DNA from 2 places in the Streptomonospora salina genome. Region 2 is predicted to be linked to the other one. Evidence: predicted binding sites of a transcription regulator. Region 2 holds the regulator's gene; the other holds the start of a gene.
The links. The regulator HspR, encoded in region 2, represses chaperone genes until heat shock. The targets are predictions, from matches to a motif close to ANTTGAGTCNNNNNGACTCAANT.
Positions count from the first base shown of each region.

Region 1: lon (endopeptidase La) is a predicted target of HspR. The motif match lies at 8,836-8,858, and genes of this name have one in related genera.

Region 1 covers NZ_JACHLY010000001.1:3,646,975-3,661,700, forward strand. Annotated here, with positions in the region: gene HNR25_RS16525 (biliverdin-producing heme oxygenase) at 1-595, opposite strand, end outside; gene HNR25_RS16530 (PP2C family protein-serine/threonine phosphatase) at 1,019-2,251, shown strand; gene HNR25_RS16535 (sensor histidine kinase) at 2,248-4,125, shown strand; gene HNR25_RS16540 (response regulator) at 4,122-4,568, shown strand; gene HNR25_RS16545 (low molecular weight protein-tyrosine-phosphatase) at 4,625-5,152, shown strand; gene HNR25_RS16550 (methylated-DNA--[protein]-cysteine S-methyltransferase) at 5,217-5,894, opposite strand; gene HNR25_RS16555 (hypothetical protein) at 6,023-6,208, opposite strand; gene HNR25_RS16560 (SHOCT domain-containing protein) at 6,302-6,640, opposite strand; gene HNR25_RS16565 (sensor histidine kinase) at 6,775-8,076, shown strand; gene HNR25_RS16570 (response regulator) at 8,073-8,729, shown strand; gene lon (endopeptidase La) at 8,870-11,287, shown strand; gene HNR25_RS16580 (Gfo/Idh/MocA family oxidoreductase) at 11,552-12,628, shown strand; gene HNR25_RS16585 (TetR/AcrR family transcriptional regulator) at 12,715-13,329, opposite strand; gene HNR25_RS16590 (MFS transporter) at 13,383-14,627, shown strand.
Region 2 covers NZ_JACHLY010000001.1:3,009,730-3,024,455, forward strand. Annotated here, with positions in the region: gene HNR25_RS13795 (DNA repair ATPase) at 1-3,303, shown strand, start outside; gene HNR25_RS13800 (acyl-CoA dehydrogenase) at 3,478-5,301, shown strand; gene HNR25_RS13805 (DUF6458 family protein) at 5,636-5,845, shown strand; gene clpB (ATP-dependent chaperone ClpB) at 5,934-8,546, opposite strand; gene HNR25_RS13815 (heat shock protein transcriptional repressor HspR) at 8,668-9,090, opposite strand; gene dnaJ (molecular chaperone DnaJ) at 9,096-10,259, opposite strand; gene grpE (nucleotide exchange factor GrpE) at 10,392-11,120, opposite strand; gene dnaK (molecular chaperone DnaK) at 11,155-13,005, opposite strand; gene HNR25_RS13835 ((Fe-S)-binding protein) at 13,550-14,726, shown strand, end outside.

The DNA of each region.
Region 1 (14,726 bases), 640 kb from region 2:
CGAGGCCGGCCAGTACCGCCACGTTGAGCCGGTAAGCCAGCCGGGTCTCGTCCACGACGCGGCGGCGGGCCGCGGCGTCCAGATCCAGCACGTCGAGCTGTGCGCGGTAGCGCGCCTTGAACCGCGGCAGGCTTCCCAGGGCGGAGAAGTCGTAGAAGGAGGTACCGCGGTGCTCGTCCAGGCCGTAGGCGCGTTCCGCGGCCGTGCGGACGAACTGCCCGCCGGAGAGGTCGCCGAGGTAGCGGGTGTAGTGGTGGGCCACATAGCGGGCGGGGTCCTCGGCGGTGCCTTCGATGCGGGCGGTGTAGGCGCGCGTGGCGGCGGTGGGGGCGATGCGCCTGCGCCAGCCGGTGCCGTACAGGGCGGCCAGGTCGCGCTCCAGGGCCGTGACCCGGAACAGGGCGGGGTCGACGACGCGGCCGGCGACGGGGTCGGCGGCCAGCGAACGGCCGACCTCCTCCAGCGCGACGTAGGCGAAGTAGTGCTGGGCGACCATCGCCGCGTAGCCTTCGCGGGGAAGCGCGCCCTGCAGAAGGGCGCGGCTGAATCCGTGCTGCTCGGCGTCGTCGTGCGCCGACCGGGTGGCCTGTTTCAGCTGTTCGGAGAACGGCGGTCGGACCGCCGCGCCGGTGCGGCGGGGGGCGGGGGCGGGATCCTCGGTGGGGTGGCGGCCGGCTTCAGCGGGCACGTGCCCTCCTTCGTCGCCTGTCGTCCCGAGCGGGATGCTGACATGATGTCAGCACATCCGGGGGTGTTCAAGGGTGAGATGACACGGTGTCGACAAAGCACGCTCGCGGAGGGCGGGTAGCCTGGGGCCGCACGCAGGTGCGATCGAGCGCACCGAAGGAGCGGTGCCCCAGCAGCCGCCACCGATGTTCTCCCGTGCAATCCCGCTAGCGACAACACGTGCAGGGCGACTATCGTTTGACTGCCACAACGGCTGACGACGTGCACCGCGCACCGGTCGACGTAGAGGCGATGTGTGGATACCAGGAAACCAGGACACGATCCCGTGACCATGACCGATACCGAGCGAACGTGGCCGGCCGACGCCGGCCGCGCTGCTGAGGCCGTCATGGAGCGGCAGTCCCCCTCGACCGCCGAGGCGGTCGACGTCCTCCTCGTGGAGGACGACACCCAAGACGCGTTCCTGGTCGAGGAACTCCTCGCCGACGCCGCGCTGGACACTCGCATCACCTGGGTGAGCAGCCTCGCCCAGGCCCGGGAGCACTTCGCCGGGTTCCGCGGCTGCGTCCTGCTCGACCTCAACCTCCCCGACGCTCGGGGCATGGAGCTGCTGCGCGAGGTCCTGACCACCGCGTCCGCGGCGGCCGTGGTGGTGCTGACCGGCTTCAACGACGAGCACGAGGGTATCGCCGCCGTCGCCGCCGGAGCCCAGGACTACCTGGTCAAGGGCCAGGTCGACGGCTCCTTGCTGGCGCGCAGCCTGCGCTACTCCGTCGAGCGCCAGCGTGCCGATGAGAACGCGCGCCAACTGCGCGAGGCCGAGCTCTACGCCCGCGAGAACATGCGCCTGGAGCGCGGCCTGCTGCCCCAGGTGCTGCTGGACAGCTCCCCGCTGAGCCACCGCTCCTTCTACCGGCCCGGCCGCAAGCGCGCCCTGGTCGGCGGCGACTTCTACGACGCGGTGCAGAAGGGCGGCACCACCCACGTCCTCTGCGGCGACGTCAGCGGCCACGGCCCCGACGAAGCCGCGCTCGGCGTCAGCCTGCGCATCGCCTGGCGCGCCCTGGTCATGGGCGGTGTGGCCGAAGAGGAGCTGTTGCCCGCCCTGGAGGGGATCCTCATCAGCGAGCGGGCCCAAGAGGAGATGTACGCCACCCTGTGCCAGGTCAGCCTCGACGCCGGAAGCGAGGACGCCAGGATCCGGCTGTTCGGGCACCCGCCGCCGCTGGTCCTGCAGGACGGCGGCGTCGAGGAGGTCTCCGTCGCGCCCCGCCCGCCGCTCGGCGTCTTCCCCGACCGCGAAACCGAGGTCGAGGACTTCCGGCTGCCCCGCGGCGCCACCCTGATGCTCTACACCGACGGCCTGGTGGACGCCTACGACGGCAGCCCCCCGAACCGCCTGGAGGTCGGCGGCCTGCGCCGCATGGTCGGTGACGTGCTGGCGCGCGGCACCTCCATCGTCGATCTGCCCGAGCACCTGGTCGACGAGGCCGAGCACTACAACGGCGGCCCGCTGCAGGACGACGTCGCCATGCTGCTGATCACCCATGAGGACCGGCCGTGAGAAGGTGGCCGCTGCGCCGCCGTGTGACCGTCCTGCTCGCCTCGGTGGCGGTGGTGCTGGTCGCGTCGGTCTCGACGATCACCCTCGCCGCCTTCGACGCCCGCGAGTCCCTGAACCGGCAGGTCGACGAGCTGACGCCGGCCCAAAGCGCCGTGCGCCAGACCATGGCGGCCTACCTCAACATGGACAACGGCATCCGCGGCTACGCCCTCACCGACGACCTCGACTTCCTCGCGCCCTACCAGCAGGGCAAGGAGGACCTCGGTGAGAGCCTGCCGCAGCTGCGGTCCGTGGCCGAGCGGAACGGCGACGTCGACGGCTACATCAACCGGCTCCTCAAGGCCGGCGAGGCCTGGCAGGAGGACTACGCCGACCCCACTCTGGAGAAGGCCTACGCCGACGAGGAGATCTCCTCCGAGGACTACCGCTTGGGCCGTGAGCGCTTCGACGACCTGCGCGCGGCGGGCGCCCGCGCCGAGCAGCGCATCGACGAGGAGCTGGAGCAGGCCCGCGACGGACTGACCCTGGCCACTCAGCAGGTCGTGGCGCTGCTCGTCCTGGTCGGCGCGGTCGTGGTGGTGCTGTGCTGCTTCCTGTGGGTCATGCTGCAGAGCTGGGTTCTGCGGCCGCTGGACGAACTCGGCAGGCACTTGGTCCAAGTCTCCGAGGGCTACTACGCCCACCGCATCGAATTGCACGGCCCGCCCGAGATCGAGCGCGTCGGCCGCGACGTCGACGCCATGCGCGAACGCATCGTGCACGACCTCGACGAGGTCGGCACCGCCCGCAGGACCCTGCAGGAGCAGTCGGAGCTGCTGGAGCGCCAGACCGACGAATTGCGCCGCTCCAACCTGGAGTTGGAGCAGTTCGCCTACGTCGCCTCCCACGACCTGCAGGAGCCGCTGCGCAAAGTGGCCAGCTTCTGCCAGCTGCTGCAGCGGCGCTACCAGGGCCGGCTCGACGAGCGCGCCGACGCCTACATCGACTACGCGGTCGAGGGCGCCAAGCGGATGCAGACCCTCATCAACGACCTGCTGGCGTTCTCGCGCGTGGGCCGGACGAAGGACGACGCGCCGGTCGATCTGGGCGAGGCGCTCGGCGACGCGCTGAGCAGTCTGGAGACCCGGCTGGAAGAGGCCGGGGCGACCGTCACCGCCGACGACATGCCCACGGTCCGCGGTGACCGCACCCTGCTCACGCAGGTCTTCTTCAACCTGGTCGGCAACGCCGTGAAGTTCCGCGGCGAAGCCCCGCCGCGGGTGCACGTCAGCGCTCGCCGCCAGGGCGAGGAGTGGGTGTTCTGCTGCACCGACAACGGCATCGGGATCGAGTCGCAGTACGCCGAGCGCGTTTTCGTGATCTTCCAGCGGCTGCACACCCGCGACAGGTACGGCGGTACCGGCATCGGCCTGGCGATGTGCAAGAAGATCGTGGACTTCCACAACGGCCGCATGTGGCTGGACACGGCTCCCGGCGCGGATGACGGCGAGTGCGGCGGCGAAGGCGGCGAGTGCTGCGACGACGGCGAACGGTCGCAGGGAACGCGCATCTGCTGGTCGCTGCCCGTCGACGACACCGCCGCCGTCGAGGCGGCCGCCGTCGCCGCCGGGGACGGGAGCGCGGGGACCGGCGAGGACGCGGGCGAAACCGCGTCCGGAACCGGCGGTGAGGAGCAGGAGCGGGGCCCGGGTGCTGCCGCGGGAGGGGGCGCCGGCGGAGGCGCTTCCGCCGGCGGCGAGCCTTCCGGATCCGGGCCCGCGACCTCCGGGGCCCGGCCGGGCGGCGGTCCGGGCGGCGCGGATGCCGCGAGTGGACGAGACGGCGCGCCCCCGGGCGCCTCCGACGACGATGCGGGGCAGGGCGGACGAGAATGAGCGAGGACAACGTGGTGCACGCCATAGAGGTGCTGCTGGTCGAGGACGACCCCGGAGACGTCCTGATGACCAAGGAGGCCTTCCAGGAGCACAAGGTGGGAAACCGCCTGCACGTGGTCTCCGACGGCGTCGAGGCGCTGCGCTTCCTCCGGCGCGAAGGCGAGTACTCCGACGCGCCCAAGCCGCACCTGGTGCTGCTCGACCTCAACCTGCCCCGCAAGGACGGCCGCGAGGTGCTGGAGGAGGTCAAACGCGACGAGGAGCTCTCCCACATCCCCGTCGTCGTGCTGACCACCTCCGAGGCCGAAGAGGACATACTGCGCAGCTACCGCCTGCACGCCAACGCCTACGTCGCCAAGCCCGTCGACTTCGAGCAGTTCATCCGGGTGGTCCGGCAGATCGACGACTTCTTCGTCACCGTGGTGCGCCTGCCCAACGGGTGAATCCGGCCCGGCCGCGGTCCGGCGGGGCACCGCCGTCCTGGGCTAACGTGGGGACCATGAGCCTGCCGGATCCCCTCGCCCCCACAGGTCCCTACCGCGTCTCGGTGGTGTGCCTGGGCAACATCTGCCGCTCGCCGATCGCCGAAAAGGTCCTCACCGCCGAGCTCGAACGCGCCGGCGTCGCCGACGCGGTCGCCGTGGACAGTTCCGGCACCGGCGGCTGGCACATCGGATCGGGCATGGACCCCCGGGCCGCCGCGGTCCTGCGGGTGCACGGCTACCCGACCCACCACTCCGCGCGCAGGTTCGACCCCGCCTGGTTCGGCGACCGCGACCTGATCCTCGCGATGGACCTGGACAACCTGGACGAACTCGTGCACCTCGCCCCCGACCCGGCGATGGAGGGGGAGCGGCTGCGGCTGTTCCGCACCTTCGCGCCCGACGCCGGCCCCGGCCCCGAGGTCCCCGACCCCTACTACGGAGGCGACGACGGGTTCACCACCGTGCTGGGCATGATCGAGGCCGCCGCGGCCGGCCTGGCCGCCGAGCTCGCCGCCCGCTTCGGCCCCGGCGCTGCGCGCTGATCAGCCCCGGGACAGGCGTTCCGGCACCGCGCGCGTGCCGAGCATCGACATGCTGGTCAGGGGTTCACGCACCGGCGTGTCCGGCTTCCAGGGCCAGGAGCGCGCGCTTCGCTTCGACGCCTCCCGAGTACGGCCCGAGGGCGTCGGGGTAGCCGTCGGCCACCACGCGGTGGCAGGGCAGGAACAGGCACAGCGGGTTCTCGGCGAGCGTGCTGGCGACGGCGCGGCGGGCGTTGGGGCGGCCGATGCGCGCTGCCAGTTCGCCCGGCGTGATCGTGGACCCGTAGGGCACGTCCAGCAGCGACCGCAGCACCACGCGTCCGAAGTCGCCGGTCAGCCGCAGGTCCAGGGGGACGTCGAAGGCGGATCTCCGACCGGCGAAGTAGGCGTTGATCTCGCGGCGCACCGGTTCGAGGCCGGCGTCGTGCGGCACGACGTCGGGCGAGACCGCCCGTTCGAGCCGGTCGATCACGGTCTCTTCGGGGGCGAACGAGCACGCGGCCAACCCGGCGTCGGTCAACGCGCAGAACAGGAAGCCCACCGGGGTCTCCGCCACTCCGGTGACGACGTCGAAGGGGACGCCGCGCGCCTCCACGGGTGTCGCGGCGGGTTCGGGGAGCGCGCCCCCGCGGCCCTGCCCGGACCCCGGCGACGTGGCGCGGACCAGCGCGTCGATGTCGTCCGCGCCGGCCCTGAACCCGTCGGTGCCGTCGGAACCGGGGTAACGGTCGCCATGCCACATGCCGGACGTGATCCTCCCGCGTCTCGCGTGTCCGGACCGAGGATGCCACGGCGGGCCCGCGGCTGTCGGCGAGGCGGGCCGGGCACCGCGGATTCCGGCGACGCGTCGGCGGGGAAGGGCCGCGGCCCCTACAGCCGCTGCTGTGCACGCACCGGTCCGGACCTCCGGCGGCGCCGGATGCGGCCGAACGGTTTGGCGGCCGGCAGCACGGTGACCCCGACCAGTACCGACAGCGCCACCGACAGCGCCACGACGAGGCTGAGGCGGTCGGCGCAGGCCGGCAGCACCGTGCCGCCGCGGGTCGCCTCGGACATCCCGGCGGCCACCGGCGTGCCCGCCGAGCCAGCCCGCCGAGGCGACGGCATGCGTGCTCACCGGAGTCGTGCGGGGGAGTCCCGGCCGCACGCTCACGTGCGGCCGCCGCTGCGTTCGCCCGGCGTCCAGTTCAGCGCGCTGGCGCGCTCCAGGAACTCGTCGACGGTGACGTCGCCGCGGGCGAGGCGCTCGGCGAGTACCGCGCGGGCGGCGCGTTCGGGCGGCTCGGCCGCCGGCGCCCACGGCGGGCGGCGGCCCGTGGACCGCGAGATCCACAGGTAGGCGAGCAGACCCGGCAGAACCAGTACGAGGAGCATGGCGGCTCCGATCATCGGCGGGAACGGCGGCGGGTGGTGGAAGCGGTCGGCGGGTCCGGCCGCGAGGACGGTTTCGGCGGCAGCGTCGGCCGCCGCCGTCAGCGCTGTGGTCATGCCTCCAGCGTGCGGCGCCGCACGCCCGCGGCGCGTCGGCCGTGCAGCGGCGGTCGCACTACGCACTGCGCCGTACGCCGCCTGCGCCTCCGGGCCGACGACTCCGGTCGGCGGCACCCGCTACCGTCGTGCCGATGAGCCAACGCACCGCGCGCGTCCTCGCCGCGGACGTCCCGATCGCCCTCGCCGTGACCGCCGTCTCGCTGGTCGACGCGCACGTGCGGAGCGCTATGCCCCGGTCCCCGTCCGGAAACCCGTGGGGGCCCGACGGCCCGGACTCCGGGCAGCCGCCCTGGGCCGGCGGGGCGCCCTTCGCCGCCGGCGCCGAGACGCTGCCGCCGGCCGCCTACCTGTGCATCGCGGCGGTGGCCGTCTGCCTCGCCGCGCGCCGCTTCTACCCCCGCTCGGCCTTCGCCGGCGCGATGGCCGCCGTCGCCGCCTTCTACGCCCTCGGTCCCGACAGCGGCCTGCTCCGGCTGGGGCCCATGGTGCTGGCCTACACCATGGCGGTACGGCTGCCGCTGCGGAAGTGGGCCGCCCTGACGGCGCTCGCCGTTCCGGTGCTCCTGGCTACGCGCGCCGACCTGCCCTACTTCGGGCTGCTCTACCCCGGAGCCGCCGGCGCGATCGTGGCCGCACTGGCGGTCCTGCTGGTGCCGGCGGCGCTGGGTGCCATCGTCCGCTCGCGCCGCGAGAACGCTCGCCGGGAACGCGACGGCGAACTGCGCCGCTCCGTCTACGAGGAACGGTTGCGCATCGCCCGGGAAGTGCACGACGTCGTGGGCCACAGCCTGTCGGTCATCAACATGCAGGCGGGGGTGGCGCTGCACGTCCTGGACCAGCGCCCCGAGCAGGCCGAGCCCGCGCTGCAGGCGATCCGCCAGACCAGCAAGGACGCGCTGGAGGAGTTGCGCGGTACGCTCGCGGTGTTCCGCGAACCCGGCGGTGCGGAACCCGGCGGGGCTGGAGGGGACGGCGCGACCCGCACACCCGGCGACGCCGGAAGCCGGGCCGGCGGCGGCGCGGAGCCCGCGGGTTCCGGCCGCGAACCCGTCCCCGGGCTGGACCGTATCGACGAGCTCGCAGCGGGTATCGACCCTACGGGGCGGCGCGTGGCGGTGCACACGCATGGGGAGCGCGCCGCGCCGCCGGCCGCCGTCGACCACGCCGCCTACCGCATCGTCCAGGAAGCGCTGACCAACGCGGTCCGGCACGGCGGCGGCGCCGCGACCGTCGTCATCGGATACCACCCCGAGGAGCTGACCGTGGAGATCACCGACAGCGCATCCGCCCGACCCCGCCGCGAGTACGCGGAAGGCAGCGGGATCGCCGGCATGCGCGAACGCGCACGTGCCGTCGGGGGCCGCCTGGAAGCCGGTCCGCGCACCGAGGGCGGGTTCCGGGTGCGCGCGGACCTGCCGCTGGGGCAGCGGTGAGCGCGCTCCGGGTCGCCCTCGCCGACGACCAGGCCCTGGTGCGCATGGGCCTGCGCGTGCTGATCGACGCCGAGGACGACATGGAGCCCGCCGGCGAGGCCGCAGACGGCCGCGAAGCGGTCGACGTCGTGCGCCGCGAACACCCCGACGTGATCCTGATGGACGTGCGCATGCCCGGCATGGACGGCATCGCCGCGCTGCGCGAGATCGCGGCCGACGACGCCATGGCGGGCACCCGTGTCGTCGTTCTGACGACCTTCGAGCTGGACGAATACGTGTTCGACGCCTTGCGCGCCGGCGCCGCCGGGTTCCTGATCAAGGACAGCGACCCCGGCGAGCTGCTGCGGGCGATCCGGCTGGCGGCGGCGGGGGAGTCGCTGCTGTCGCCCTCGGTCACCTGCAGCGTCATCGCCTCTTTCGCCTCGCGCGCCCCCTCCGGGGGCCCGCGCCCGGATCTGAGCGAACTGACCGAGCGCGAGCAGGAGGTCCTGGCCCTGGTCGGTGAGGGCCTGTCCAACGCCGAGATCGCCGAGCGGCTGGTCGTCAGCCCCGCCACGGCGCGCACCCACGTCAGCCGCGCGATGGTCAAACTGCACGCCCGCGATCGCGCACAGCTGGTGGTGACCGCCTACCGGGCGGGGCTGGCGGGATGAAACGGGGCAGTCGAACCGAGGTCGACGGTATTTTCCCAGGTCAACGACTTGCAGGATCGATCGCCCACAGCGAACACAGAAGGGGGAACAAAACGGGGCTCTTCTTTATTGAGTGATAGTGACTCAACAAGGAGGGTCTGATGACTGAAGCGCAGTCCAACACGACGTTCCCCGTGCTTCCCCTCGACGACGAGGTCGTGCTCCCCGGCATGGTCGTGCCGGTGGACATCTCCGACTCCGAGGTGCGCGCCGCCGTCGACGCCGCGCGTGCCGTGAGCGAGGGCGCGGCCGAGGCTCCAGGGAGCCACTCCGGCTCCTCGGCCAAGCCGCGAGTGCTGATCATCCCCCGGCTCGACGGCAACTACGCCGCGGTCGGGAGCGTCGCCGTCATCGAACAGATCGGACGCACCCCCGAGGGGGAGCCGGCCGCGGTCCTGCGGGGAACCGCGCGCGCCCGTGTCGGCAGCGGAACCACCGGGCCCGGAGCCGCCCTGTGGGTCTCGGCCGACGTCCACGACGAAGAACCGCCCGAAGGCGGCTACCCCGGCAGGGTCGACGAGCAGGCCCGGGACTACAAGGCGCTGCTGACCACCTACCTGCAAAAGCGCGGCGCCTGGCAGATCCTGGACGGGATCCAGCAGCTGGAGGACGCCGGCAGCCTCGCCGACCGCGGCGGATACTCCCCCTTCCTCAAGACCGCGCAGAAGCTGCAGCTCCTGGAGACCTACGACGTCGCCGAGCGGCTCCGGCTGCTGAGCGAGTGGACCCGCGAGTACCTGGCCGAGCTCGACGTCGCCGAGACCATCGACCAGGACGTGCAGAAGGGCGTCGACAAGCAGCAGCGCGAGTTCCTGCTGCGGCGCCAGCTGGACGCCATCCGCACGGAGCTCAACGAGCTCTCCGGCCGCCCCGGCAGCGAGGAGGACGACTACCGCGAGCGCGTGGAGTCGGCCGAACTGCCCGACCACGTCCGCACGGCGGCGCTGGAGGAGGTCGACAAGCTGGAGCGGGCCGGCGACTCCTCGCCGGAGTCGGGGTGGATCCGCACCTGGCTCGACACGATCCTGGACATGCCCTGGAACACCCGGACCGAGGACGCCTACGACATCCCCGGCGCACGCGAGATCCTCGACGCCGACCACGCCGGCCTCGACGACGTCAAGGAGCGCATCGTCGAGTACCTGGCGGTGCGCAAGCGCCGCGAGGAGAAGGGCCAGGGCGTGGTCGGCGGTCGGCGCAGCGGCGCCGTGCTGGCACTGGTCGGCCCGCCCGGCGTGGGCAAGACGTCGCTGGGCGAGTCGGTGGCGCGCTCCATGGGCCGCACGTTCACCCGCGTGGCCCTGGGCGGCGTGCGCGACGAGGCCGAGATCCGCGGCCACCGGCGCACCTACGTCGGCGCGCTGCCGGGGCGCATCGTCCGCGCCGTCAAGGAGTCGGGGTCGATGAACCCGGTCGTGCTGCTCGACGAGATCGACAAGGTCGGCAGCGACTTCCGCGGCGACCCCACCTCGGCGCTGCTGGAGGTGCTCGACCCGGAGCAGAACCACACGTTCCGCGACCACTACCTCGAAGTCGACCTCGACCTGTCCGACGTCGTCTTCCTGGCCACCGCCAACGCGCTGGAGACCGTTCCCGCCCCGCTGCTGGACCGCATGGAGGTGGTGCAGCTGGACGGCTACACCGAGGACGAGAAGGTCACCATCGCCCGCGACCACCTGCTGCCGCGCCAGCTGGAGCGGGCGGGTTTGGAGCCCGGCGAGGCCGAGCTCGGCGACGGCGCGCTGCGCCGGATCGCGGCCGAGTACACCCGCGAGGCCGGTGTCCGGGAGCTGGAGCGCACCGTCGCGCGGGTGCTGCGCAAGGCGGCCTCGGGCGTGGCGCTGGGCGAGCGCGAGCTGCCGCTGTCGGTCGGCGCCGACGACCTGACCGGCTTCATCGGGCGGCCCAAGCACACCCCGGAGACGGCCGAGCGCACATCGGTTCCGGGGGTGGCCACCGGACTGGCGGTCACCGGTACCGGCGGCGACGTGCTCTTCGTCGAAGCGTCGCTGGCCGACCCGGAGTCCGGCGCCGACGGACTGACTCTGACCGGCCAGCTCGGCGACGTGATGAAGGAGTCCGCCCGGATCGCGCTGTCCTACCTCCGCTCGCGCGGGGCGGAACTGGAGCTGCCGGTGGGCGACCTCAAGGAGCGCGGCATCCACCTGCACGTGCCCGCGGGGTCGATCCCCAAGGACGGGCCCAGCGCCGGGGTCACCATGACCACGGCCCTGGCTTCGCTGCTGTCGGGCCGCTCCGCGCGCTCCGACGTGGCCATGACCGGCGAGGTCTCCCTCACCGGCCGGGTGCTGCCGATCGGCGGCGTCAAGCAGAAGCTGCTGGCTGCGCACCGGGCGGGGATCACCACGGTGCTCATCCCCGCGCGCAACGAGCCCGACCTGGACGACGTCCCCGACGACGTCCGTGAACAGCTCACGGTTCACCCGGTCAGCGACGTCCGCGAGGTCCTCGACCTGGCCCTCAGCCCGGCCGAGGCCCCGCAGCCGCTGGCGGCGTAGTTCCGGGCAGACCGAGACGCGATGGGGTTGTCGGCCGCGACCGACAACCCCATCAAGCTGATCAGCTGATCACGGGTCCGTGCAGACCGAGTGGTCGCCGATCCGGCGCCAGACCATGAGCGGTTCTCCTCGAGGTCGAACGACTCAGCAGCGCAGGAGGGATTCGTCCCCCTGCGTGTCCGGATTTTCCTTCGACTGCCGGCGGACGGTTCCTCCGCCCGCGCCTCGACCGGTTCCGCGCCTGGACCTGGCTACCGTGGGGGCATGACCTCTGCGAACGACGCTGAACGAGAACTGCGGGTCGCCGTCATCGGCTACGGCAAGGGCGGCGAGGTGTTCCACGCGCCGCTGGTCGACGCGACCGCCGGGTTGCGGCTCGCGGCGGTGGTGACCGGCAACCCCGAGCGGCAGGCGGCCGCGCGGGAACGCTATCCCGGAGTCGAGGTGATCCCCTCGGCCGACGAGCTGTGGAAGCGCTCCGGGGACATCGACATCGCGGTGGTCACCACGCCCAACGAGACGCACGTGCCGCTGGCGAGGGCCGCGATGGAGTCCGGGTTCGCCGCGGTGGTGGACAAGCCCTTCGCGCTGACCGCGGACGAAGGGCGCGCGCTGGCCGAGGAGTCCCGCCGGTCGGGGCAGGTGCTGACCGTCTACCAGAACCGCCGCTGGGACTCCGATTTCCTGACGCTGTGGCACCTGGTGGAGGATCGCGCTCTGGGCCGGGTGCACCGGTTCGAGTCGCGGTTCGAGCGCTGGCGCCCCGAGGCCAAGGACACCTGGCGCGACAGCGGCGATCCCGGAGCGGGCGCGGGGATCCTCTACGACCTCGGTCCGCACCTGATCGACCAGGCCGTGAACCTGTTCGGGCCGGTCGATTCGGTCTACGCCGAGCTCGACGCACGGCGCGGGGCGGCCGCCGACGACGACGCGTTCGTCGCGCTGACCCACACCGGCGGGGTGCGCTCGCACCTGTGGATGAGCGCCGTGGCCGCGCGACCGGGGCCGCGCTTCCGGGTGCTGGGCGACCGCGCCGCGTTCACGATCGACGGGCTGGACTCCCAGGAAGGGCGCTTGGAGCAGGGCGAGCGGCCCGACGCCCCCGACTGGGGCGTCGAGCCGGAGTCGGCATGGGGCCGGCTGGGCACCGTCGACGAATCGCGCCGGGTGCGCAGCGAGCGCGGCGCCTACCCGGCGTTCTACGAGGGCGTGCGCGACGCGGTCGGCGAAGGCGAGCCGCTTCCGGTCGAGCTGCACGAGGTCGTGCACGGGCTGGAAGTCATCGAGGCGGCCCGCCGCAGCGCCGGCGCCGGTCGGGTGGTGGCGGTGGGACCGGCCTGACGGCGGCCCCGGACACGGTCCGGTGAACCGGATCCAACCGAAAGGTTGATTCCGGGTGGCCGGAGGCGTCCTTCGGGCGGCTCCGGTCACTGCCGGCCGCCGTCGCCGGCGGATGTGTGGGCCGCGCCCCGCACCGCCGCGTCGGCCATGGCGACGACGTGCGCCCGAAGGTCGGCCGAGCCCTGGGCGGTGAGCACCCGCGGGCCGACGACCAGGCGTGTCATCTGCGGCATCGCGGACGGCCACGCCCCCATTCCGACCAGCGCGAGCAGGGTCATCGCCGCCGCGCCGTCGGGTTCGATCCCCAAGCTGTCGGCCAGGGCCAGCACCTTGGCGGCGTAGACGTCGGAGCGGGACTCGTCCGTGGGCAGCGGGCGGTCCTCGAAGTACAGCGCCTCCCACATCATGAGCCGCACCATCGTGCGGTTGGCGGCGTGGGCGTCGTAGAGGCGGCCCACCCATTCGCCCGCGTTCTCGCCCGGCTGGGGCAGCGACGCGGCGTGCTCGGCCTTGACCGCCTCCAGGACCGCCTGGAACAGCTTCTCCTTGCTTCCGAAGTGGCCGTAGACCCGCTCCTTGTTCACGCCGGCGCACTCGGCGATGCGGTCGATGCGCCCGCCCGCGATCCCGTGCTCGGCGAACTCCTCGCGCCCGGCCTCCAGCAGCTTGCGCCGGGTGGCCGCACTGTCCCTCGGTGCCATGTCACAAGCATATCCGATTGACACCCAACTAGTTGGTTGGTTTCCATGGTGGCATGCTCAAGCAGACCTCCGATCCCCCGGCCTCCGGCTCGCTCCCGTCGACGGACCGTGCACCGCGCCTGACCGCGCAGATCCTGGTCGTCTCCGCCGCCGCACTCGTCGTGACCGGGCAGCTGTATCTGGCCCTGCCGCTGCTCTCCCCGATCGCCGACTCCACCGGCGCGACCGTCGACCAGGCCAGCTGGTCCGTCACCGCGTTCGGCGCCGCCTACGCGCTGGGATTTCTGGCCGTGGGCCCGCTCGGCCCGCGCGTGGGCTACCGCCGACTCATCGTCGGCGGCGTGGCCGCCACCGCCCTGTTCGCCTGGGTCACGGCGTTCATGCCCACCGTCGAGGCGGTCATCGCGGCGCGCGCCCTGCAGGGCTGTGCCGCGGCGGCGTTCGCTCCCACCGCCATCGCCTACCTGGCGCACAACATCCCGCCGCACCGCAGGCCGCTCGCCTTCACCGCGCTGACCAGCTCCTTCCTGGCCGCCGCGGTCGTCGCCCAGGTCGCCGCCCAGCTCATCACCGCCCGTTGGGACTGGCCGGCGGTGTTCCTGGCCTCGGGCGCGGCAACCGCCGCAGTCGCGGTCCTGGCCCGCTACCTGCTGGTGCCCGACGCCCCCGAGCGGGCCGTATCGCCCGGCGCGGCGTACCGCAATCTCGCCGCCTCCGTCGCGCGACCGCGCCTGCTGCCCTTCTACGGGATCGCGCTGACCCTGCTCTTCGGCTTCGTCGGACTCTACGCGGCGATCCGGCTCGCCGACCCGCTCGGTGTCGCCGCCGACGACGGCGCCCTGCTCGTGCTGCGCGCCAGCGGTCTGCCCGCCATCCTGCTCGCCCCCTTCGTGACGCCGCTGCTCTCCCGGCTCTCGGCGCTTCACCGGCTCGCGGCGGGCCTGACGGCCGCGGCCGCCCTCATCGCGGCCGCCGGGCTGTCCGTGCCGCTCGTGGGATCGGTCGGCCTGTTCATCCTGCTGCTGGCGGGCTACGTGCTGGCCACGGCCGTGGCCCTGCCCGCCGCGATGCAGGCCTCGCAGGCCGCCGCGGGCGAGTTGTCCGCCGCGGTCGGCGCGATGTACGGCTTCTGGCTCTACATCGGATCAAGCATGGCGGCGCCCGTCGTCGCCGCCGCCTCCGGACTCGGATTCGCGGTCCTGAGCGCGCTGTTCGCCGGAGCTCTGCTGGTCGGCACGGCGCTCGCCCTCCTCACCGCCGCGAATCAGCGCCGCCCGCCGGCGGCGGAGAGCCGCTGAGCGTTCAGCCGCCGCGAACGGACCGGAACCGCCGCGCGCGGGCGCCGGCGAGCGGGGTGCTCGGGCCTGCGGAACGGTTCGCACCGCCGTCGGGCCCCG
Region 2 (14,726 bases):
CTCGTCACGCTGCGGGAGATGCGCCATGTCGACACCGGCCGGGTCGAGGAGCTGGACTCCGAACTGGCCGCGGAGCTGACCGACGCCGGCAAGCGCGCCGTGGAGTTCCTGCAGGGCGAGGACGCCTTCACCGGCTACCACACCGAGGTCGACCGGCTGGTCGCCGACGCCGAAGCCATCACCGCCGTGGCCGAGGCCGCGCAGGTGGCCGAGCGCATCGCCGAGCAGACCGAGGGCCTGGAGACCGTCACCGAGGTCGTGGGGTCGCTGGAGATCGCCGACGCCCGTGTGCGGACCTCCATCCTGGAGCGCGTCGGCGAGGTCCTGGGCGGCGTCAACCGGGCCCGCGCCACGCTGGAGGCGCGCCGGGGCGAGCTGCTCGACGCCGAAGGGCGGGCGGAGTTCGCCGCGGAGTTCGCACTTCTGGGACAGGCCGTCACCGGCGCGCTGGCGGCCGCCGACAGCCCGGACCGCTGCGACGAGCAGCTGGGCCGGCTGATGCTGCAGCTGGAGAACCTGGAGTCGCGCTTCGCGGAGTTCGACGAGTTCCTCGACGAGCTCTCCGCCAAGCGCGACGACGTCTACGAGGCGTTCTCGGCCCGCAAGCAGTCGCTGCTGGATGAGCGGGCCCGCCGTGCCGACCGGTTGGTGGAGTCGGCCGAGCGCGTGCTGTCCACCGTCACCCGGCGGGTGGCGGCCTTGGACTCCCTCGACGAGGTCAACACCTACTTCGCTTCCGACGCGATGGTCGCCAAGCTCCGCTCCAGCGCCGGGGAGCTGCGCGAGCTGGGCGACACGGTGCGCGCCGAGGAGTTGGAGGGGCGGCTCAAGGCCGCCCGCGAGGAAGCCGGGCGGTCCCTGCGCGACCGCGTCGACCTCTACGACGGCGGCGACACCATCCGGTTGGGGCGGCACCGCTTCGCCGTCAACAACCAGCCGCTGGATCTGACGCTGGTGCCCGGCGAGGGCGGGATGGCGCTGAGTATCACCGGCACCGACTTCCGCATGCCGGTGACCGACCCCGACTTCCTGGCCACCCGGGCGTTGTGGGAGCAGTCGGTGGTCTCGGAGAGCCCCGAGGTCTACCGCGCCGAGTACCTGGCGGTGTCGCTCCTGCTCGACGCGGAGTCGGGCGCCGGCGCGACGCCCCTGTCCGAGCTGCACCGGGCCGCGGCCCAGGGCGGGGAGGACGCGGGCGCCGGGCTGCTGCCCGTGGTCCGCGCGGCCGCCGAGGAACGCTACGACGAGGGCTACGAACGCGGCGTGCACGACCACGACGCCGCGCTGCTGCTGGGGGCGCTGCTGCGCCTGTACGCGGACGCCGACCTGCTGCGCTATCCGGCGCCGGCCCGCGCGGCCGCCCAGGTCTTCTGGGCGTTCGGCGCCGGGGAGGACGCCAAAGCGGCCTGGTCCACCCGGGCCGCGTCGCTGGCGCGTGCGCGCGCCGCCTTCGGCGGGCACCGCTCGCCGGCGATCGACGTGCTGTGCGCCGAACTGGACCGGGCGGTGGCGGCGTTCCTGCCCGAGGCCGGGTTGGAGCGGGCGTTCGAGGACACCGATTCGGCGGGGGAGTACCTGTTCGAGGAGCTGGCCCACGGCGGCGGGTTCGTCACCGCTGCGGGGGCGCGCACGCTGCTGGACCGGTTCCGCCGCGCCCTGGGCCCCACGGCGGCCGCCGCGCGGCAGGACTTCGAGCGCGACGTGCGGTCCCTGGACGGCGACCCGGCAGCACGCCACCAGTTGGTGCACGCGTGGCTGGAGTCCTACCTGGCGTCCTCGGGCGCCGAGGCGGGACCCGACCTGGTCGAGGCGGCGGCGGTCGAACTGTGCGGTTCGGCACTGGACCGCCGCGACTCCGCGGCCGAGCTGAGTACCGGGGTCACCGGGCTGCTGGGGACCCACCCGCGCATCGCCGAGCGCCGGGCCGTGCTGCGCCTGGACGAGGTGCTGGCGCGGGTGCGCCGCTTCCGCACCGAGCGCGTCCCGGCTTTCCGCGACTACCAGCGCCGCCGCCACGAGCTGGTGGCGCGCGAACGCGCCCGGCTGCGGCTGGAGGAGTACCGGCCCGCGGTGATGAGCGGGTTCGTGCGCAACCGGCTGCTGGACGAGGTCTACCTCCCGCTGATCGGCGACAACCTCGCCAAGCAGATCGGCGCGTCGGGCGAGGACAAGCGCACCGACCAGTCGGGCCTGCTGCTGCTGATCTCGCCGCCGGGGTACGGCAAGACAACACTGATGGAGTACGTGGCCAGCCGGCTCGGCCTGGTGTTCGTCAAGGTCGACGGGCCGTCGCTGGGGCAGTCGGTCACGTCGCTGGATCCGGCCGAGGCCCCCGACGCGACGGCGCGCCGGGAGGTCGAGAAGATCAACTTCGCACTGGAGATGGGCGGCAACACCCTGCTGTACCTGGACGACATCCAGCACACCGACCCGGAGCTGCTGCAGAAGTTCATCTCGCTGTGCGACGGCCAGCGGCGCATGGAAGGCGTCTGGGAGGGCCGCACCCGCACCTACGACCTCCGGGGCAAGCGGTTCGCGGTGTGCATGGCCGGCAACCCCTACACCGAGCAGGGCAGCCGGTTCCGGGTGCCGGACATGCTGGCCAACCGCGCCGACGTCTACAACCTGGGCGACGTGCTCTCGGGCCGGGACGAGTCGTTCGCGCTGAGCTACATCGAGAACGCGCTGACGTCCAACCCGGTGCTGGCCCCGTTGTCCACCCGTGAGCGCGGCGACGTCGAACTGCTGGTGCGCATGGCCGACGGCGACGAGTCGGTGCGCGCCGACCGGCTCTCCCATCCCTACTCCGCGGTGGAGCTGGAGCAGATCCGGGCGGTGCTGGCCACGCTTCTGCGCATGCAGCGGGTGGTGCTGGCCGTCAACCGGGCCTACATCGCATCGGCGGCCCAGGCCGAGGAGTCGCGGACCGAGCCGCCGTTCCGGCTGCAGGGCTCCTACCGCAACATGAACCGGCTGGCGGAGAAGGCGGTGCCGGTGATGAACGACGCCGAGCTGGAGGCGGCGATCGACGACCACTACCGGGGCGAGGCTCAGACACTGACCTCCGGAGCCGAAGCCAACCTGCTCAAGCTGGGGGAGCTGCGGGGCACGCTCACCGCCGAGCAGGCCCGGCGCTGGGAGGAGGTCAAATCCGCCTACGTCCGCGCCAAGGCACTGGGCGGCGAGGGCGACGATCCGGTGAACCGCGCGGTGGGCGCTGTGGGGATGCTGGCCGACCGGGTCGGCGCGGTCGAGACGGCCATCGGGCGCGCCGCCGACCGGATGCGCCCCGGCGGCGGCTGAGCGCCCCGGGGTCCGCGGGCGGCCGCCGCCGGTCGGCGGGGAGTGAGAGGACTCTCTCGAAAGGGGTGGGGGGTGGGCGCTGGCGACCACTCCTACCGGCTAGTAACCTTGACTTGTTACTAGTCAGTAGATCGCGTGTGCACACACAGCGGCCCGGACAAGCGGAGCGCGCCCATGTCGCATTACCAGAGCAATCTCCGTGACCTCGAATTCAACCTCTTCGAGGTCTTCAAGCGCCAGGACGTGCTGGGTAGCGGCCCGTTCGAGGAGCTGGACGAGGACACGGCCCGTACCATCCTGACGGAGGTCAACCGGCTGGCGACCGGGGTCGTCGCCGAGTCCTTCGAGGACTCCGACCGCAACCCGCCGGTGTTCGACCCCGCGACCAGCAGCGTCACGGTCCCCGACAGCCTCAAGAAGTCCTACAAGGCCTACATGGACGCCGGCTGGTACAACCTCGACCTTCCCCAGGCGCTCGGCGGCCTCAACGCCCCCCGCTCGCTGGCCTGGGCCGCCTCCGAAATGATCCTCGGCGCCAACCCGGCCGTGCACATGTACTCCGCCGGCCCCGGCTTCGCCAAGATCCTCTACGAAGAGGGCAACGACGCCCAGAAGCGCTTCGCCGAGCAGGCGATCGAGCGCGGCTGGGGCGCCACCATGGTCCTCACCGAGCCCGACGCGGGCTCCGACGTCGGCGCCGGCCGCACCAAGGCCGTCGACCAGGGCGACGGAACCTGGCACATCGACGGGGTGAAGCGCTTCATCACCTCCGCCGAGCAGGACATGACCGAGAACATCTTCCACCTCGTGCTGGCGCGCCCCGAGGGCGCCAAGGCGGGCACCAAGGGCCTCTCGCTGTTCCTGGTACCCAAGTACCTCGTGAACGAGGACGGATCCCCGGGCGAGCGCAACGGCGCCTACGTCACCAACGTCGAGCACAAGATGGGCCTGAAGGCCTCCACCACCTGCGAGCTGACCTTCGGCGCCAAGCACCCCGCCGTGGGCTACCTCGTCGGCGACAAGCACGACGGCATCCGGCAGATGTTCCTGGTCATCGAGCACGCCCGGATGATGGTGGGAACCAAGGCCATCGCCACGCTCTCCACCGGCTACCTCAACGCTCTGGAGTACGCCAAGGAGCGCAAGCAGGGCGCCGACCTCACCCGCCAGACCGACAAGACCGCGCCGCGCGTGGCCATCACCAACCACCCCGACGTGCGCCGCAGCCTGATGAACCAGAAGGCCTACGCCGAGGCGCTGCGGGCCCTGGTCCTCTACACGGCCACCCAGCAGGACGCGGTGCAGATCGCCCAGAACGCCGGCGTCGACTACAGCGACACCGACGCGCTCAACGACCTGCTGCTGCCCATCGTCAAGGGCGTGGGTTCCGAGCGGTCCTACGCGCTGCTGTCGGAGTCGCTGCAGACCCTGGGCGGGTCCGGGTACCTGCAGGACTACCCGATCGAGCAGTACATCCGCGACGCCAAGATCGACACCCTCTACGAGGGCACCACGGCCATCCAGGCCCAGGACTTCTTCTTCCGCAAGATCGTCAAGAACAACGGCGAGGCCTTCGGCCGCCTCGTCGGCGAGATCAAGGAGTTCGCCGCGGGCGAGGCCGGGAACGGCCGCCTCAAGCAGGAGCGCGCCGCCCTCGCCGAAGCCGCCGGCAACGTCGAGAAGATGGTCGAGCACATGGTCGGCGACCTGATGCGCTCGGCCGAGCAGACCGAAGAGGTCTACAAGGTCGGGCTGAACACCACCCGGCTGCTGATGAGCTCCGGCGACCTGGTGCTGGGCTGGCTGCTGCTGCGCCAGGCCGAGGTGGCCCTGAACGCGCTCGACGGCGCCGAGGGAACCGACCGCGACTTCTACACCGGAAAGATCGCGGCCGCCCGCTTCTTCGCCGATCAGGTCCTTCCGGGCCTGGCCACCGAGCGCGAGATCGTCGAGAACGTCGACACCGGCCTCATGGAGGTCCCCGAGTCCGCGTTCTGAGTACGCGGCGCGTCCGGCAGACCGGACTCCCTCGCTCCGGGGCGGCGATCCCGCCTCGGTGACAGCGGCCCGGTGCGCATTACCCCTGCGCACCGGGCCGCTGCGGTTCGAGGTGCGGCTGCGGCGGGCGACGTGCGGGCACACGCGCTGCGGGCGATCGGCCCCCGTCTCCGCGCCCCCCTGCGGCGCCCCGCCCGGCACGGTCCCGGAGAGGGCTTTCGCGACCGGTTCCGGACCGGAACCGGGCGACGGCGGGCGTTCCGGGATGGCGGGCCGACGAGCGGGTAGAAGTAGCCGACGGGAGCGCAAACCAAGCGGTGCGGAGGCAGTCGCAATGGGAGTAGGACTCGGCATATTCCTGCTGGTCATCGGGGCGGTGCTGTTTTACGGCATCACCGCCGACGTCGCCGGACTCGACCTGGACGCCATCGGCATCGTCCTCATGATCGCCGGAGTGGCCGTGGTCGCGTTGACCCTCATCCTGATGATGATCCGCCGCGACCGCACCAGGAGGCCGATCGAGAACGACACCGACGTGATCTGACGACCGGTCGCCCCCGACGACGACGGCGGTCCCGGCGGCACACGCCGCCGGGACCGCCGTCGTCGCGGGTCCGCCGCAGGGACCGCCGTCAGCCCGCCGCGGGCTCCGCGGCGGCCGGGCGCACGCTGAGCGCGTCCCGGCCCTCGTCGAGGTCGACGACGACCGTGTCGCCCTCCGACAGCTCGGCCGACAGCATCGCCTTGGCCAGCGGGTCGCCGATGGCCGCCTGCACCAGCCGCCGCAGCGGCCGGGCGCCGTAGACCGGGTCGTAGCCGGTCAGCGCCAGCCACTCCCGGGCGGCCGGAGTGACCTCCAGCGTCAGCCGCCGCTCGCTCAGCCGCGCCGCCAGCCGGTCCACCTGCAGGTCCACGACCCGGGTCAGCTCATCGGTGGACAGCGTCTCGAAGACGATGAGGTCGTCCAGCCGGTTCAGGAACTCGGGTTTGAAGGTGCCGCGTACGGCCGCCATCACCTTCTCCCGCCGCTCGCCGCTGTCCAGCGCCGGGTCGACGAGGAACTGCGAACCCAGGTTGGAGGTCATGACCAGCAGTGTGTTGCGGAAGTCGACGCTGCGGCCCTGGCCGTCGGTGAGTCGGCCGTCGTCGAGGACCTGCAGGAGGGTGTCGAACACCTCGATGTTGGCCTTTTCGACCTCGTCCAGCAGCACCACCGTGTAAGGCCGCCGGCGCACGGCCTCGGTGAGCTGCCCGCCCTCCTCATAGCCGACATAGCCGGGAGGCGCCCCCACGAGCCGCGCGACCGAGTGCTTCTCGGAGTACTCGCTCATGTCGATGCGCACGATCGCGCGCTCGTCGTCGAACAGGAACTCCGCCAGCGCCTTGGCCAGCTCGGTCTTACCGACCCCGGTGGGGCCCAGGAACAGGAACGAACCGGTGGGGCGGTCCGGATCGGAGATCCCGGTACGGGCGCGGCGCACCGCGTCGGAGACCGCGCCCACCGCCTTGTCCTGGCCCACCAGGCGCTTGCCCAGCTCCTCCTCCATGCGCAGCAGTTTGGCGGTCTCACCCTCCAGCAGCCGGCCCACGGGGATGCCGGTCCACGACGACACCACGTCGGCGACGTCGTCGGCGCCGACCTCGTCCTTGACCATGGTCGGCTCGGTTGCGGCGTCCTTCTCCTCTTCCGCGTGGGAGGCTTCCTCCAGCTGCTTCTCCAGCTGCGGGATCTCGCCGTACATCAGCCGTGAAGCCTCGGTGAAGTCGCCGTCGCGCTGGGCGCGGTCGGCCTGGGTGCGCAGGTCGTCCAGGCGCTCCTTGAGCTCGCCGACCCGGTTCAGCCCGGCCTTCTCCTGCTCCCAGCGCGCCACCAGGCCGTCGAGCTCCTCCTGCCGGTCGGCGAGGTCGGCCCGCAGCCGCTCCAGACGCTGAAGGGAGGCGGCGTCGGACTCCTTGCCCAGCGCCATCTCCTCCATCTTCAGCCGGTCGACGGTGCGCTGCAGCTCGTCGATCTCCACCGGCCGGGAGTCGATCTCCATGCGCAGCCGCGACGCGGACTCGTCGATCAGGTCGATGGCCTTGTCCGGCAGGAACCGGGCGGTGATGTAGCGGTCGGACAGCGTGGCCGCCGCCACCAGCGCCGAATCGGCGATCTGCACCTTGTGGTGGGCCTCGTAGCGGCCCTTGAGCCCGCGCAGGATCGCGACGGTGTCGGCCGCCGACGGCTCGCCTACCTGGACTTGCTGGAACCGGCGCTCCAGCGCCGCGTCCTTCTCGATGCGCTCGCGGTACTCGTCCAACGTGGTGGCGCCGACCATGCGCAGCTCGCCGCGCGCCAGCATCGGCTTGAGCATGTTGCCCGCGTCCATGGCGCCTTCGGCGGCGCCGGCGCCGACCATCGTGTGCAGCTCGTCGATGAAGGTGATGATCTGGCCGTCGCTCTGCTTGATCTCGTTGAGGACGGCCTTGAGGCGCTCCTCGAACTCGCCGCGGTACTTCGCTCCGGCCACCATCGACGACAGGTCCAGCGCGATCAGCCGCTTGTCGCGCAGCGACTCGGGTACGTCGCCGGCCACGATGCGCTGCGCCAGCCCTTCGACCACAGCGGTCTTGCCCACGCCCGGTTCACCGATGAGCACCGGGTTGTTCTTGGTGCGCCGCGCCAGCACCTGCACGACGCGGCGGATCTCGGAGTCGCGCCCGATCACCGGGTCCAGCGAGCCCGAACGCGCCCGGCCGGTGAGGTCGACGCCGTACTTCTCCAGCGCCTGATACGTGTCCTCGGGGTTCTCGGTCGTGACCCGGCCCGGTCCGCGCACCCGCGCGAACGCCTCCAGCAGCGCCTCCGGCGTGGCACCGGCGTCCTTGAGCAGCCGGCTCGCCTCGCCGCCGTCGGCGGCCAAGCCCACCAGCAGGTGCTCGGTCGAGACGAACTCGTCCTCCATCTGCTGGGCGCGCTGGGCCGCGGTGTTGAGCGCGACGACGAGCTGGCGCGAGCTCTGCGGCGCCCCCACACTGGTTCCGGCGGCCGCGGGCAGAGCGGACACGGCCTGCTCGGTCTTGGCGGCCAGGTCGTCGGGGGACGCACCGACCTCCTTGAGCAGCGGGCGGATGATCCCCTCGCCCTGCGAGAGCAGGGCAGCGAGCACATGCACCGGCTCGATCTGCGGATTTCCGTCGGTACTGGCACGCCGCATCGCCGTCGAAACGGCTTCCTGGCTCTTCGTGGTGAGTTTGTAGTTCATGCGTCGCCGCCCCCTTCGAGCGATCGCTATGCGGTTGTGAAACGGGTGTCGGGTGCCGGAGGCCGGGGCCTCCGGCGCGCGCGGGCACAGGCAGCCCCGTTCCGGGCGCCGCGGGTCCGGGTTACTGGTCCTGCTCGGGCGGAGGCGAGGTATTGAAGATCGTCACGCGCGTGCGCCGCACCGGCAGGAGCTCGCCGCCACCGGTCTCGCCGGCGGAGCGCCGCGCGACCGCCGAACGGGCCGCGTCGAGCTCGTTGCGCAGATGGAACACGTGTTCGCGCAGCTTCTCCACCTCGTACTCCAACTCCAGGATGCGCTTGATTCCGGCGAGGTTGATGCCCTCCTCCTGGGAGAGCCGCTGCACCTCCCGCAGCGTCCGAATGTCGCGCATCGAGTAGCGCCTGCCCCGGCCGGTCGCCCGCCCCGGCGAAACCAGGCCGAGCCGGTCGTACTGGCGCAGGGTCTGCGGATGCAGTCCGGACAGCTCAGCGGCCACCGAGATCACATAGACCGGGATGTCGTCGCCCAGTCCCGGATCGGTCATGACATTCACATCCCCTTCGCGCGCGTCTCCAGACCACTGCGCGGGTCTTGGTCCGCGGTCGCGGCACGGAACTTCTCCAGTGCCTCGCGCGCCTCCTCGTTGAGGCGATCCGGTACCGCCACGTCGACGGTCACCAGCATGTCGCCCGCCGTTCCGTCGCGCCGGGTCGCACCCTTGCCGCGGACGCGGAACGTGCGGCCGTTGGGCGTGCCCGGCGGGATCTTGACGGTGACGGGCAGGCCGTTGAGCGTCGGCACCCGCACATCGGCGCCGAGCGCGGCCTCGGGGAAGGTCACGGGAACCGTGATCGTCAGGTTGTCGCCCGACTTGCCGAAAACGGAGTGCGCCTGCACATGCACCACCACATAGAGGTCACCGGCCGGCCCGCCGTGTTCGCCCGGCGCGCCCTTTCCTTTCAGCCGGATCCGCTGACCGTCGGAGACGCCTCCGGGGATCCGTGTCTGGATCGTACGGGTGCTCTTGCCGCGGCCGCTGCCGCTGCAGGTGGGGCAGGGGTCGTCGACCACCAGGCCGCGCCCCTTGCACTCGCTGCACGGTTCGGAGAGCGAGAATCCGCCCTGGTTCCGGTTGTCGTGCCCGGTGCCCGAGCAGTTCGGGCACACTCGCGGTGCGGTACCCGCCTTCGCGCCGGTGCCTCGGCAGGTGGAGCATGCGGCCTCGCTGCTGAGCTTGAACGAGCGCGTGACCCCGGTGGCGGCCTCGCCGAAGGTCAGCCGCGTCTCGGTCTCGACGTCGGCCCCCCGCCGGGGCTGCGTGGTGGTGCGGCCGCGTCCGCCGAAGAGCCCGCCGAACAGGTCGCTCAGCCGCTCGCCGCCGCCGGCGCCGCCGCTCGGGGCGCCCTGGCCCTGGCCGAACAGGTCGCCCAAGTCGAAGCCGCCCGCACCGGTGCCGCCTCCGGGCCGGTAGGAGCCGCCGAACAGGGAGCGGGCGTCGTCGTACTCCTTGCGCCGCTTCTCGTCGCTGAGCACGTTGTAGGCCTCGGAGATCTCTTTGAAGCGCTCCTCGGCCGTGGGATCGTCGGTGTTGGCGTCGGGGTGGTTCGCACGCGCAAGCGTGCGATAGGACTGCTTGATCTCGTCCTGCGAGGCGGTCTTTGAGACTCCGAGGACCTTGTAATAGTCCTTTTCGAGGTAGTCCTTCGTGCTCATCGACGTTGCCTTCTCCCGCTTCGCGCTCTAGGTCCGATGTCCCCGGGAGCCGGTCCCCGCCCTCCGCTGCGGGGGACGGCCCGGAGGCCGCGTGCCCCGGGCGCCGCGCAGGCGCCCGGGGCCCGGGTACTGCTACTTGTCCTCGCCGGTCCCGCCGGAGGACTCGGAACCGGGCTGCCCGCCGGAGGCGTCCGCGTCACCGGACTCGGCCGACTCCGATGCCTCAGCGGCATCGTCCCCCGGACCGGCGACCACCACGCGTGCCGGGCGCAGGACCCGCTCGCCGATGGTGTAGCCGGGCTGGAAGACCTCGATGACCGTGGGAACCGTGGCGTCGGGTGAGGGCATCATGGTCAGGGCTTCGTGGACGTTGGGGTCGAACTCGTCGCCCTGCTCGCCGTACTTCTTCAGCCCCAGCTTGGTGACCAGCGCCTCCAAGGACTCCCCGACGGACTTGAAACCGCCGGTGAGCTCGTCGTGCTCGCGAGCCCGCCCGATGTCGTCGATGATCGGCAGGAGGTCGCCCACCACCTGGGCGGTGACCTGCTCGCGCAGGGCCGCCCGGTCGCGCTCGACGCGCTTGCGGTAGTTGGCGTACTCCGCCTGGGTCCGCTTGAGGTCGCCGGTCAGTTCCGCGACCTGCTCGCGGGCCTTGAGGAGCTCGCTCTCTTCGGCGGTCCCGTCGATGACCACGGGCTCCTCGTCGACGTCTCCGGCATCGGCCGGGGCCTCGGGGGAGTCGGCGGCGCCCTCGTCCCCTTCGGGCGTGCGGAGCTCGCCGGTCTCGGGATCGATGCGCCGCTTGTCGCGGATCACCGGCCCCTCCTGCTCCTCGCCGTTGTCGTTCTCCGGCAGCGCCATTGGCTGCGCCTCCCTTGCCTTGCCTATCGGCCGATCAGGCGTTGCCGTCCTTCTTGTCCTCGTCGACGATCTCGGCGTCCACGACGTCGTCGCTGCGGTCGCTCTCGTCCTGGGCACCGGCCGGCGTCTCCTCGGCGCCGTCGGCCTGCTCACCCTGGCCGTAGATCGAGGAGCCGATCTTCTGGCTGGCGAGCGCGACCTTCTCGCTCGCCTGGCGGATCACCTCGTTGTCGGTGCCCTCCAGCGCCGTCTTGAGCTCGGCGACGGCCTCCTCGGTCTCGGTCTTGACGTCGGCCGGGATCTGCTCTTCGTTGTCCTTGATGACCTTCTCGGTCTGGTGGACGAGGGACTCCGCGTTGTTGCGGACCTCGGCCTCCTCGCGCCGCTTGCGGTCCTCCTCGGCGTACTCCTCGGCCTCGCGGACCATCTTGTCGATCTCGTCCTGGCTCATGGCCGAGCCGCCCGAGATGGTGACCGACTGCTCCTTGCCCGTGCCCATGTCCTTCGCGGTCACGCTCACGATGCCGTTGGCGTCGATGTCGAAGGTGACCTCGATCTGGGGCACGCCGCGCGGCGCCGGCGGGATGCCGGACAGGTCGAAGACGCCCAGCTTCTTGTTGTACTGGGCGATCTCGCGTTCGCCCTGGTACACCTGGATCTGCACCGACGGCTGGTTGTCGTCGGCCGTGGTGAAGATCTCCGAGCGCTTGGTCGGGATGGTCGTGTTCTTCTCGATCAGCTTGGTGAACACGCCGCCCTTGGTCTCGATACCCAGCGACAGCGGGGTGACGTCCAGCAGCAGGACGTCCTTGACCTCGCCCTTGAGCACGCCGGCCTGCAGCGCGGCGCCGATGGCCACGACCTCGTCGGGGTTGACGCCCTTGTTGGGCTCCTTGCCGCCGGTCAGCTCCTTGACCAGCTCGACGACCGCGGGCATGCGGGTCGAGCCGCCGACCAGTACCACGTGGTCGATCTTGTCGACGCTGACGCCGGCGTCCTTGATGACCTGGTGGAAGGGCTGCTTGGTGCGGTCCAGCAGGTCGGAGGTCAGACGCTGGAACTCCGCCCGGCTCAGCTTCTCGTCGAGGTGCAGCGGGCCCTCGGACGAGGCGGTGATGTAGGGCAGGTTGATGGCCGACTCGCTGGAGCTGGACAGCTCGACCTTGGCCTTCTCGGCGGCTTCGCGCAGCCGCTGCAGCGCCATCTTGTCCTTGGACAGGTCGATGCCGTTGCTGTTCTTGAACCGCTCGGCCAGCCAGTCGACGATCGCCTGGTCCCAGTCGTCGCCGCCCAGACGGTTGTCGCCGTTGGTGGCCTTGACCTCGACGACGCCGTCGCCGACCTCGAGCAGGGAGACGTCGAACGTGCCGCCGCCCAGGTCGTAGACCAGGATGGTGGCTTCGTCCTCCTTCTCCAGGTGGTAGGCCAGCGCCGCGGAGGTGGGCTCGTTGATGATGCGCAGGACGTTGAGGCCCGCGATCGTGCCCGCTTCCTTGGTGGACTGGCGCTGGGCGTCGCTGAAGTAGGCCGGGACCGTGATGACGGCGTCGGTCACCTCTTCGCCCAGGTAGGCCTCAGCGTCGCGCTTGAGCTTCTGCAGCACGAAAGCGCTGATCTGCTGAGAGTTGAACGACTTCTCGTCGATCTCGGTCTTCCAGTCGGTGCCGACGTGACGCTTCACCGAGCGGATAGTCCGGTCGACGTTGGTGACCGCCTGGCGCTTGGCGACCTCGCCGACGAGCACCTCGCCGTTCTTGGCGAAGGCAACGACGGACGGAGTGGTCCGGGCGCCTTCGGCGTTGGCGATGACGGTGGGCTCGCCGCCTTCCAGGACCGAGACGACCGAGTTCGTCGTCCCCAGGTCGATACCGACCGCACGTGCCATGAGTTCGTTCCTCCGTCAGAGTTGAGTCTTACAGACGTAAGTTTGCTTCGCGGATCATCTACTGTCAAATCACTTGAGCCGATCCGACTCAACGCCTGTTTTCGCTCCTATAACGGTCGGGGCCACGGCGTTTGTTCCCGATCCGGTGCAGCGGTTGCGCCGTGTCCGGGCAGTCTCGGGGCGGGGTCAGGGGGCCCTCAGGGGCGGCGCAGCCGGGCATCGGGGGCGTATCGGCGGGGCGGGCGCGCGAGGGTGCGGCTGGTCACACCGGGGCGGCGGGGCCCGTTCCGGGGCGGCGAGCCCCGTTCGCACACCCGGGCGCACGGGTGAGGATGGAGGGGCGGGCGCCGGCGGCCGCGGCGGATGCGCAGGTGAACCCGCCGATTCGCTGCGGCGCCCGGTCGCCTAACGTTGGGGTTCGCGGCTCCGGCGCGTCCGTGCCATGGGGTGACGGGTCCAGCCGTCATTACTGGCTAGTAACATGCGGGGGACCTCCGATGTGTGGCGCATCGGGGCACGACAGCAGGATGGGAGGCCGCGGGCGATGCTCTACATCGTTCTGGGGATCATCACGACCCTCGTCGCCGTGGTCGGGGTCGCCATGTTCGCGTTCGGTATCCGCCGGATGGTGCAGACCGTGCGTCTGGGCCGGCCGGCGGAGAGCGGGCGCACAGGGCCCTTCGGCCGGCGACTGACGACGACGCTGATCGAGGTGCTCGGGCACACCCGGATGCTCAAGCGGCCCTGGGTGGGTGTGGCCCACTGGTTCGTGATGGTGTCCTTCCCGCTGCTGGTGTTCACCGTCGCCGAGGCGCACGGCGAAGTGTGGGACCCCCGCTTCCATCTGCCGCTGATCTACGACTGGACGGTCTACGGGCTGGCCATCGAGCTGATCGCGGCACTGGGTCTGATCGCCATCGTGGGCCTGGCCCTCTACCGCCAGTTCAACGGGCCGCGCCGCCGCGGGCGCGACTCCCGCTTCGCCAACTCCGTGCACTGGACGGCCTACTACGTCGAGGCCTACATCGTCGCGCTGCTGGTCGCCATCTTCGTGATCCGCGGCTTCAAGGCCGCGATCGGCGACTTCCCCTTCCCCGTGTGGGCCACCCCGCTCTCGCACGCGCTGGGCGCGGTGCTGCCCGCGAGTGAACCGGCCCTGGCCCTGGTCGCCGCGTTCAAGCTGATCATCTCCTGGATGTTCTTCATGGTCCTGGCCGCGGTGCTGACCATGGGCATCGGCTGGCACCGCTTCACCGCGCCGTTCAACATCTACTTCAAGCGCGACCCCGAGGGCGGGCCCGCGCTGGGCGGCCTCAAGCCGATGATGGACAAGACCGGCAAGGAGCCGCTGGACTTCGAGGAGGCCGACCCCGACGAGGACCCCTTCGGCGTCGGCAAGGTCGAGGACTTCACCTGGAAGGGCCTGCTCGACTTCTCCAGCTGCACCGAGTGCGGCCGCTGCCAGTCGCAGTGCCCCGCCTGGAACACCGGCAAGCCGCTCTCGCCCAAGAAGCTGGTCATGGACCTGCGGGACCACGCCAACGCCAAGGCGCCCTACATGATGGAGGGCATCACCGAGGAGACGCCCGACATCCACGACGACGTCCTCTCCCTGCTCGGCCAGCCCCTGGTGGGCACCGAGGAGGAAGGGGGCATCATCCACCCCGACGTGCTGTGGTCCTGCACCAACTGCGGCGCGTGCGTCGAGCAGTGCCCGGTCG